DNA from 3 places in the Paenibacillus sp. FSL H8-0537 genome. Region 2 is predicted to be linked to each of the others. Evidence: predicted binding sites of a transcription regulator. Region 2 holds the regulator's gene; each other region holds the start of a gene.
The links. The regulator LexA, encoded in region 2, represses DNA repair genes until DNA is damaged. The targets are predictions, from matches to a motif close to CGAACATATGTTCG.
Positions count from the first base shown of each region.

Region 1: ruvC (crossover junction endodeoxyribonuclease RuvC) is a predicted target of LexA. The motif match lies at 1,619-1,632, and genes of this name have one in related genera.
Region 3: addB (helicase-exonuclease AddAB subunit AddB) is a predicted target of LexA. The motif match lies at 1,716-1,729, and genes of this name have one in related genera.

Region 1 covers NZ_CP150290.1:2,061,422-2,064,699, forward strand. The annotation lists gene MHB80_RS08675 (dipeptide/oligopeptide/nickel ABC transporter ATP-binding protein) at 1-689, shown strand, start outside; gene MHB80_RS08680 (BofC C-terminal domain-containing protein) at 808-1,515, shown strand; gene ruvC (crossover junction endodeoxyribonuclease RuvC) at 1,694-2,197, shown strand; gene ruvA (Holliday junction branch migration protein RuvA) at 2,194-2,832, shown strand; gene ruvB (Holliday junction branch migration DNA helicase RuvB) at 2,853-3,278, shown strand, end outside.
Region 2 covers NZ_CP150290.1:3,761,194-3,764,471, reverse strand. The annotation lists gene MHB80_RS15755 (dipeptidyl aminopeptidase) at 1-236, shown strand, start outside; gene lexA (transcriptional repressor LexA) at 1,160-1,780, opposite strand; gene MHB80_RS15745 (LysM peptidoglycan-binding domain-containing protein) at 2,016-2,396, shown strand; gene MHB80_RS15740 (DUF896 domain-containing protein) at 2,745-2,948, shown strand; gene MHB80_RS15735 (aldo/keto reductase) at 2,979-3,278, shown strand, end outside.
Region 3 covers NZ_CP150290.1:4,502,439-4,505,716, reverse strand. The annotation lists gene MHB80_RS18920 (Na/Pi symporter) at 1-167, opposite strand, end outside; gene MHB80_RS18915 (class I SAM-dependent rRNA methyltransferase) at 271-1,650, shown strand; gene addB (helicase-exonuclease AddAB subunit AddB) at 1,803-3,278, shown strand, end outside.

The sequences.
Region 1 (3,278 bases), 1.7 Mb from region 2:
TTGGGCTTGTTGGAGAAAGCGGCAGCGGGAAAAGCACATTGGCCAAGCTCATTATGAAGCTTGAAACGCTGAGCTCCGGGCAAATTTTGCTCGGCGGCCAGTCTATTCATGGACCTCATATGAAGGATCTGCAGGTATACAAAAGCGTACAGCTTGTGCTTCAGGATTCTGCATCCTCGCTGCATCCCCGAATGCTTGTGAAGGAAGTACTTGCGGAGCCGCTGCGCAATTTTGACGCGAAGCGTCCGCCGGAAATTCGGGAGGCCAGCGTGCAGCTTATACGTGCCGTCGGCTTGGATGAAAGCTTCTTGGAGAAGCTGCCGCATCAGCTAAGCGGCGGACAGAAGCAGCGTGTATGCATCGCAAGAGCGCTGGCCGTGCAGCCGGATTTAATTATTTTCGACGAGTCGTTAGCCAGTCTCGATCCTTTATCGCAGGCATCTATTGTGAAGATGCTTCAGCAAATTCAGCGGCAGAAAGAGCTGTCCTACTTATTCATTACGCATGATCTGGGGCTTGCCCGTCAGCTGTGCGACCGAGTTGCCGTCATGTATCAGGGCGAAATCGTAGAAACGTTTAGCCAGTGGGAGGAAGGCAAGCTCAAGCATCCGTATACCCATGCTTTATTTGCGACGCTTGCTGAGGCTGTAAATGTGGGTTCTGCTGAATACGTGGAAAACGCTGAGTAGAAGGTTGTCGGTAGAACGAAGAAAAGCTAGCTCGCCCGCTGCGTTTCTCTTACGCGCATAATATTGGAAGCTCAGTGGAACCCTATGCAATAAAAGAGCACAAAGGGGTTCAATCATAATGCTAATGAGCTTATGGAAGCAGCTAAAAAGAAAGCTTCGCCGCCGTCCGCTATGGACGCTGGGCAGTATCGCCTTGCTTACCATAACGCTAGCGGGTGCTGTCTGGCCTCTTGGGAAAGCGGCTGCCGCCGTCCACTTGACAAGCGTCGTCGCCAATTTTGCCGATTCAGCGTCTGTGGCTAATGCCGTAGGAGCAGCTTTTAGTTCAGGAGCCGTCAGCGGCCCCTCTGCTGACTTGCGGCGCGAGCTGCGAGAGCAGCAGGAGCCAGTGAGCGTCATGCTGCGCCGCTACTATTTATGTGGGCAGGAGAGCAGGCCGCTTGGCCGTATGACCTCGCTCCAGTTGATCCGGCTGCTGGAGGCAAATAGCGGTTGGCACGCCACCTTCGATAAAACGAAGAACCGGGTGCTGGTGGAGCAGACGGTGGATGAGTTTTCGAAGCATTGCCAGAATGAAGCGTATATGGGCGTAGATAAGCAGGGGAATTTATCGCTGTTTGAAGGGGCGCCCCAGCAGGAGAAGGTGCTGCGAACTTTTTTTCAACTGGATATTCGGTATATGGAAAGCAGCTTGCCTCGTGATAAAGTAGAACAGCTGTCGCATGGGATTAAAATTAATGACATCGATGAATTTAACAGCGTCCTGTCTACCTTTAGCGACTATGAGCTGGGACATGGCAAATCCACTAAACGATCGGCTTATTAGATGAAAATAGCAGCCCGGAGGACGTTCTTATAGAGGACGTCCTCTTCTTGTTGTATAATGAATGATGGTGCAAAGAAAAGCGACTGCTCCTAAGCACTTTCCTCAAACGCATGTTCTCATCCTTTCTGTCTTTTGGTATAATAGGAGAAATAAACGGCAGGAATAAGGAGTTGGCGGTTTGCGCGTTCTAGGCATAGATCCCGGTATTGCGATAGCGGGTTTTGGTTTCATTGATAAAGAGGGTCATAAGCTTAAGCCCGTTCAGTATGGCTGTATTCAGACGGAGGCGCATACGCCGCCCGAGGAGCGGCTCATTCAAATTTATGATTCAGCTGTTGCTCTAATGGATAAGTACAAGCCCGATTCGGTTGCGGTGGAGAAGCTGTTCTTTAACCGGAACGTATCAACGGCGTTTGCGGTTGGGCAGGCGCGCGGGGTTATTATTTTGGCGGCGGCGCAGCGCGGGCTTCCGGTTGCGGAATATACGCCGCTGCAAGTTAAGCAGGCCGTTGTAGGCTATGGCAAGGCGGAGAAGCGCCAAGTGCAGGAGATGGTTAAAATGTTCTTGAATTTATCGGCCATTCCGAAACCCGATGATGTAGCAGATGCGCTGGCAGTGGCTATTTGCCATGCTCATTCGGCGGTTTTAGTCCAAAAAATAAATGAGGCGGGACGATCATGATTGATTTTTTACGAGGTATAGTGTCCCATGTCGAGCTGGAGTATGTGGTGCTGGATGTACGGGATGTCGGTTACCGGGTGTTTACGCCGAATTCGTATGCGTTAGCGAAAAAGGAAGAAGCCGTCACCCTTTATATTCATCATTCCGTCCGTGAGGATGCGATTTTGTTGTACGGGTTTGCAACGCGCGAGGAACAGACGCTGTTCCGCAAGCTGCTGGAAGTATCGGGCATTGGTCCGCGCGTGGCGCTGGGCATACTCGCAGGAGGCAAGCCGGAAACGGTTATTGCTGCCATTCAGCAGGAAAATATTACGTTTCTTACGAAGCTGCCCGGAATTGGCAAGAAGACGGCGCAGCGGATGATTTTGGATTTGAAGGACAAGCTTGCGGGCATCGCAAGCGATGCGGCGGTGCTGTCGGCGGCGGGCGCTTACCTGGAGCCCGATTTATTCCAAAGCGGCAGCGGCCAGGGAGCGGGAACCGCTTGGGAAGAGGCGCGTGAGGCGCTCGCAGCGCTCGGATATACAGCTGCGGAGCTTGATCGGGCTTGGCATGGCTTGCAGCAGACGGTTGTTCCAGAGGAGACGGTCGATTCCCTCATGAAGCGCGCTTTGCAGCAGCTGTTTAAAGGTTGACGAAAAGGAGCTGAGCACGGATGGACGAAAGAATTATTTCCGCCAACCTTATGATGGATGATCAGGCGGTGGAGCTAAGTCTGCGTCCTCGTTATTTGGCTGAATATATCGGTCAATCGAAGGCGAAGGAAAATTTGAAAGTGTACATAGACGCAGCAAAGCTTCGCAAGGAAGCGCTCGATCATGTATTGCTCTACGGACCGCCCGGACTTGGGAAAACAACGCTGTCGAACATCATCGCCAATGAGCTTGGCGTAAACCTGCGCACGACATCGGGACCAGCCATTGAGCGCCCAGGCGATCTCGCTGCTCTGCTGACGAATTTGCAGGAGGGCGACGTGCTGTTTATCGATGAAATCCATAGGCTGCACCGTACAGTGGAGGAAGTGCTTTACCCGGCAATGGAGGATTACGCGCTCGACATTATGATTGGCAAAGGCCCAAGC
Region 2 (3,278 bases):
GATTCCATACCACTAAGGGCCTTTTTACATTTATAACGACACTAGAAGCATGTAAACAAATATTTTTGCCACTGGGATTTGTTGCATTGGATGTTAACAACCTCGTGAACGTACAACATATTATAGAGGTTACTAAAACATTCTACGCCATAACTGCGCATTTTGAAGGTGGTTACACAGCAAATGTAGCTAAGGGGAAATTGCCTTTAGTAGAACATTTACTAAAAAAGAGCTAAATCCAGAAATGGGTTAGCTCTTTTTTAATACACATTTTCATTATTATGTCAATAAAAATCGGTACTAGTATCGAACGTGTAAATAATTCGACAAAAAACGACAAAATGTATTGGTATCCTGTGTTATATTAAAAATGTAAAACAGAGGGAAACGAATATCATTATAGAGACAGAGATATTAAAGCAGCAATGATCGATTTCCATGCAGCGGGGAGATAAAGCCGCACTACATCTCGTCTCACAGTTCAGCGAACGGGAACTAGTTTCACTTCACTATACTGCTGAGTGCGGGATGTTGAGCTCTTCCTCGCTGGGTTCGATCAGATTCACAGCATCGAATGAATGAATGATTAAACAATAGCATAAGTAGTTCCGATAACCGAATGTAACTTCGGAGAAGGCTGACGCAAGCATGACTGATGTAGATATCAGTAGTGCTCTCGTCAGCCTTTTTATATGTAGTTAGTTATTGATTCGACACTACTGATTGTGATGAAACAAAGTTAAGTGAAGTGAATAGTCTGAATATTTTTATATATTTTTAATAATTAGGTCCAAATTCCTAAAATATACATCTCTTGCAAACGTAACGAACGGCTTAAGCGCTCCGGTATCGCAGAAATAGATAAGATGGAGGGCCGACAGTTTGAGAAATATCTTGGACTTCTTCAGAGGTCCATAGCTACAGGGTAACAGTGACACAGGCAGCAGGGTCATTTCCAATAGTGGATATACAGAAGCTGCAGTCACATTAGCCAAATCAAATGCGGTTACTAAATGTCGTCATACCGAAGCAGTCTGAGTAGAAAGTACGAGAGCTAGAAAAAATCCTCTGCCTAAATAAAAAAGCTGCATCCAGCCCGTTTCTTATGCGGGCAAGGATACAGCTTTCTTCATGTATGAAGAGTATGAAATATAAACGATTAATGGAAATCCCGGAACAAGCCAATGACTTTGCCTAAAATCGTAACATTCTTCAGGCGAATAGGTTCCATTGTTACGTTCTCAGGTTGGAGACGGATATGATCCTTCTCACGGTAAAAGGTTTTGACCGTTGCTTCATCGTGCTCAGTCATAGCGACCACAATATCACCGTTAGTAGCGGTTTGCTGCTGGCGCACAATAACGTAGTCGCCGTTATGTATGCCTGCTTCAATCATGCTCTCTCCAATGACATTCAGAATGAATACATCATCATCACCTACATAATGGGAAGAGATTGGGAAATATTCTTCAATATTCTCGGTAGCGGTAATCGGCACACCTGCAGTAACTTTACCGACGATCGGTACATGGGTAACAGCAGGGCGTATAATTCCATCGACATCTTCCTGGTCCAAAATCTCGATAGCACGTGGCTTAGTCGGATCGCGGCGGATAAGTCCTTTCTTCTCCAGACGGTCCAGATGACCATGTACGGTTGAGCTTGAAGCAAGTCCAACTGCTTCTCCAATTTCACGTACGGAAGGCGGATAACCCTTCTCGCGAACTTCGTTCTTTATAAATTCCAGAATCGACTGCTGGCGATTGGAAGCTTTGGACAACATGATCACTCCAGTTCACGCACTCCATGATGAGTGCGACAAGATTTTTGATTGAAACTTTGATTCAGGCACTGCATTCGAAGCGCAATATGAGTATTTATTTCTCAAATTATAACATGGAACCGCCGTTCGTACAAACATAAGTTCCTAAAAACAAAAGTTCGCATTGTGTGTTGACCGCAAACAAATGTTCGTGTTAATATCAAAACAGAACAAACGTTTGGGAGTGAGGGCAATGATCATTTATCCAGAATCCTATCAATCTATTTTTTCTGAGAAAGCACCTGTTAAGGTGGCAAAGATGAAATCGCAAATCAACATGGCTGCAGTTAGCAACTACGCTTTGAAGTTGGCAGTGTGTCTGGCCCTGTTTATTGTATTGTTTTCTGGTTTTTTATTGGTGCGTACAGAAGCTTCAGTAAATCATGTTGCACCAGCGTCTGCTGGAGAGCAGATGGTAGTAGTCGCACAAGGCGATACATTATGGGAGATTGCACGTAAATATTCGGACAGTTCTGATGATATACGCTGGTCCGTCTTTCAAATACGGGAGCGCAACCGGCTGTCGTCACCGGATATATGGCCTGGGCAGAAGCTGGTCATTCCTTCATCCTAGTGTCGTTTAGCAACAATCCTCTTTGGTATAGAAAGGTGCCAGCTTGATAGAAATCATATAGCTGAACTTTGGAGCTCAGGAAGTGCCAATACGCTATCTAAAATACAGAATAGATCGGAACAATGATAGCATTATCGTTGTACGATCTATTCTGTATTTAATTACACCCCCATTTTCTTGAAATATAGGAAATTATATGATTTTCTTATCCTTTCTCTATATTTCTCGGACTGAATCGCGCTGCGCCGCCAAAGGACGGTGACAGCCGTTTCACCTTGACAACAGCGTATTGGTAATGTCAAAGTAGAAAGAGTTTGGGAAAAGTACAGCAAGTGAGGTGAGCAACCAATGGAAGAGCTTATTGCAAGAATTAATGAATTATCCCGTAAAAATAAAACGATCGGTTTGACGCCCGAGGAACTGACGGAACGGGCTGAGCTGCGCAGTAAATATATGGAGCAGTTTAAAAGTAATTTTCGCCAGCAGCTTGATACGATTAAGTTCGTAGAAGATGAAGAGAATGAAGCGGAAGACGAGAAGCCACAGCATTAATCATTTTAATGGGAGAGGCGGGCTTTATTTATGAAATACCAATTGCTTGGACGTAGTGGACTGGCTGTTTCTGAACTTTGTCTTGGAACAATGACGTTTGGCAATACAACGAATGAACAGGATTCGCTTGAAATGATCAATCGTTTTGTTGAACGAGGTGGTAATTTTTTAGATACGGCTAACGTTTATGTAAGCGGACGCTCTGAAGAGATAGTTGGGAAAGCCATTAAAGGGCGTCGTTCGGAGATGGTCGTTGCGACGAAAGTTAGAATGACAACATCGCCTGATATTAATGGAGTAGGCTTGTCCCGCAAGCATATTATGGACGGC
Region 3 (3,278 bases), 740 kb from region 2:
GAGATGGCGCCAGCCGCCAGTCCGTGAATGGGCGTAGCGGTAAACCGCTGCAAAATACGATTCAATTGTGTGCCGGCAAGGCGATGCAGCGCCAGCTCCATCAGCTTCATGCCGCTCAAGAATAATGCAAAGCCGATTACAATCGGCAAAATAATAGAATGAAGCATGGGCTGAATCTCCTTTTCTAAAAACGAGTGACAGATGTACCCATACATATATGCAGCAAACAAGACAAGCATGACAAGCATGAGAGAGGTTGGTTTTGCCATAATGACGAGAGCAAGGATAGCGCTGCAGCGCGGGCGCAAAAAACGGTTGGAGCAGGGCCACCCATGGGTATATGCAAGCGAGATTGATAAAATGGAAGGCACCGCGGAGCCGGGCGGCTTGGTTGACGTAGTCAGTCACCAAGGACGTTATCTGGCAACGGGCTATTGGAATCCTAAATCGCAAATTACGGTGCGTATTATTTCGTATAAACCGCTGGAGGCGATGGATGCTGCGTTTTTCCACGAGCGTTTCCAGCAGGCGAAGGAGCACCGCAGCCGTTTTGTGCCGGATCAGGATTGCAGGCTCGTATACGGAGAAGCTGATTTTTTGCCAGGCCTGACCGTTGACCGCTTTAATGATGTGCTAGTCATCCAATTGCTTACACTCGGCATGGACATTCACCGCGATGCGATCATTGAAGCGCTTATCCAGGTGTTTGAGCCTCGCGGCATCTATGAGCGCAGCGATGTCGGCGTTAGACAGCTGGAGGGCTTAGAGAAGCGTACAGGCGTGCTGTACGGGGAATGCCCGGCGATTTTGGAAATCGAAGAAAATGGGCTTAAGCTTGAGGTTGATATTGTGGAGGGCCAGAAGACAGGCTATTTCTATGATCAGCGTGAAAATCGCGCCTCCATCGCTCCGCTGATGAAGGGCTGGGGCCTGCGCAGCGGCATTAAGCTAATGCCGAAGCCTGCCGAGGACAGCAGCGCGAGTGCAGAGACAACAGGGGAACTCGTTCCAGTCAATGCAAATGGCAAAGAGGTCACCTTCCCCTACTGGGACGGTGCTACGGTGCTGGAATGCTTTGCGCATACGGGCAGCTTTACGTTGCACGCTTGTAAATACGGGGCGAAGAAAGTGACCTGCTTGGACATTTCCGAGCATGCCATTGATACGGCGCGCCGCAATGTGGAACGCAACGGTTTTACCGATCGCGTACAATTTGTTGTAACCGATGCTTTTGATTACTTGAGACTGCAAACGAAGGGGCTGGAGGAGCGTCTGGAGCGCAGCCGTGCAGGCACGGATACGTCTAAGCCGATCAGCGGCGGAGGCCAAACCTGGGACGTTGTCATTTTGGACCCTCCGGCGTTCGCCAAAACAAAAAATGCGGTAGCAGGTGCTGTCCGCGGCTATAAAGATATTAACTTGCATGGCATGAAGCTGGTGAATGAAGGCGGCTATCTGGTAACGGCGAGCTGCTCCTACCATATGCGTCCTGATTTGTTTCTGGAGACGATCCAGGAGGCCGCAGCTGATGCAGGCAAGCTGCTTAGGCTTGTGGAATGGCGGGCGGCAGGCAAGGATCATCCGCAGCTGCTTGGCGTAACAGAAGGGCATTACTTGAAATTTGCCATCTTTGAGGTGCGCAGCAAATAACGGAAACCTCTTGAACGGCGAGTATGCTTTTTGCTCGTTCAAGAGGTTTTTTTGCCAAATATTTAAGAACGTATGTTTGAAGAGCTCGTGAAAAGTGGCTGCGGGTATGGTAGTATGGTTGATAATAGAACCGTAACGGAAGGTAGGGCTGCATGATGCCGCTTCAATTAGTGCTGGGCCGCTCGGGAGCGGGAAAAACGACATATTGCCTGGATGCGATTCGCGGCAGGCTGAGCGCAGACCCGGACGGGGCTCCGCTTATTTTGCTTGTGCCTGAACAGGCGACCTTTCAGTCCGAGTATACGCTGCTTCGAGGCAGCGGCTTGCAGGGAATGATTCGGGCGCAGGTGCTGAGCCTGCGCAGGCTTGCTCTTCGCGTCATGCAGGAAACCGGAGGAACAGCGCTTATTCCAATTGGCGACGAGGGCAAGAATATGCTGCTCTACAAAATCGTACAGCGGCTGGGCAATCAGCTGGAGCTATTCGAGCATGGAGCGGGAAAGCCGGGCTTCATTGAGCGACTTGGGGAGCTGTTGACCGAATGGAAGCGTTATGGCATTAATTCGGCGATGATTGCAGAGCGCAGGGAAGAGGCAGCTTCTGCCCTGCAGGACTCAGCCTTGCTGAAGCGCAAGCTGCATGACCTGCAGCTTGTATACGAGAAGCTGGAGACCGAGCTCGCTGGGCAATATTTGGATTCGGAGGATTATTTGGCTCATCTGTCAACAGGGCTGTCCGAATTTTCAACGATTCGAGACACGGAAATTTGGATAGACGGGTTTAATGGCTTTACGCCAAAAGAATATGTCGCGCTTAGCTCGCTTATTAGCACGGCGAAGAAAGTGACGATTACACTTAAGCTGAATCGAACCTATGCGGATGGAGAGCGGCCAGGAGAGCTGGATTTGTTTCATCCTACAGCGGATGCTTATGTATTGCTGAGGGAGCTGGCGGAGGGCTTAGGCGTTGAAATGCTGGAGCCTATTATGCTCGGCATGCATGGGCGTACAGTAAACGATGGCGGTGAAGCGGCGGGCAGGTTCAGCAGCAGCCCTATGCTGGCTCATTTGGAGCGCCACTACGGGGGCCGGACGCAAATGGCGCTTTCTAATCCGGCTATGCTGGATGCAGCCAGTCCATTATGCGGCTTGTCGCTGCATGCGGCAGCAAACCGGCGAACCGAGGTGGAGCTGCTGGCGCGCGATATGCTGCGCCGGGTAAGGGAAGATAGAACGAACTGGCGCGATATGACGGTTATGGTGCGGAATACGGGAGATTATAGCGACTATATCGAAGCTGTTTTTCAAGAATACAATATCCCCTATTTCCTTGATCAGAGGCACACGACCGTTCATCATCCGCTGGTCGAGTTCATCCGCTCCGCGCTGGAGACGGTGCTGCATAATTGGAGCTATGAAGCGGTGTTCCGCTGCATTAAGACGGAGCTGCTGTTTCCGCTTGACGGAAGCATTCCCCGTGATCAATTTGATTGGCTGGAAAACTTCGTTTTGGCGGCGGGCATTGATGGCTGGAAGTGGCTGGATGAAAAAAGATGGCGTCCATTCATTGTCGAGTCGCTTGAGGAAGAACAGGATGCTGCGGTCAATGCGCCATCCATGCGTGCGAAG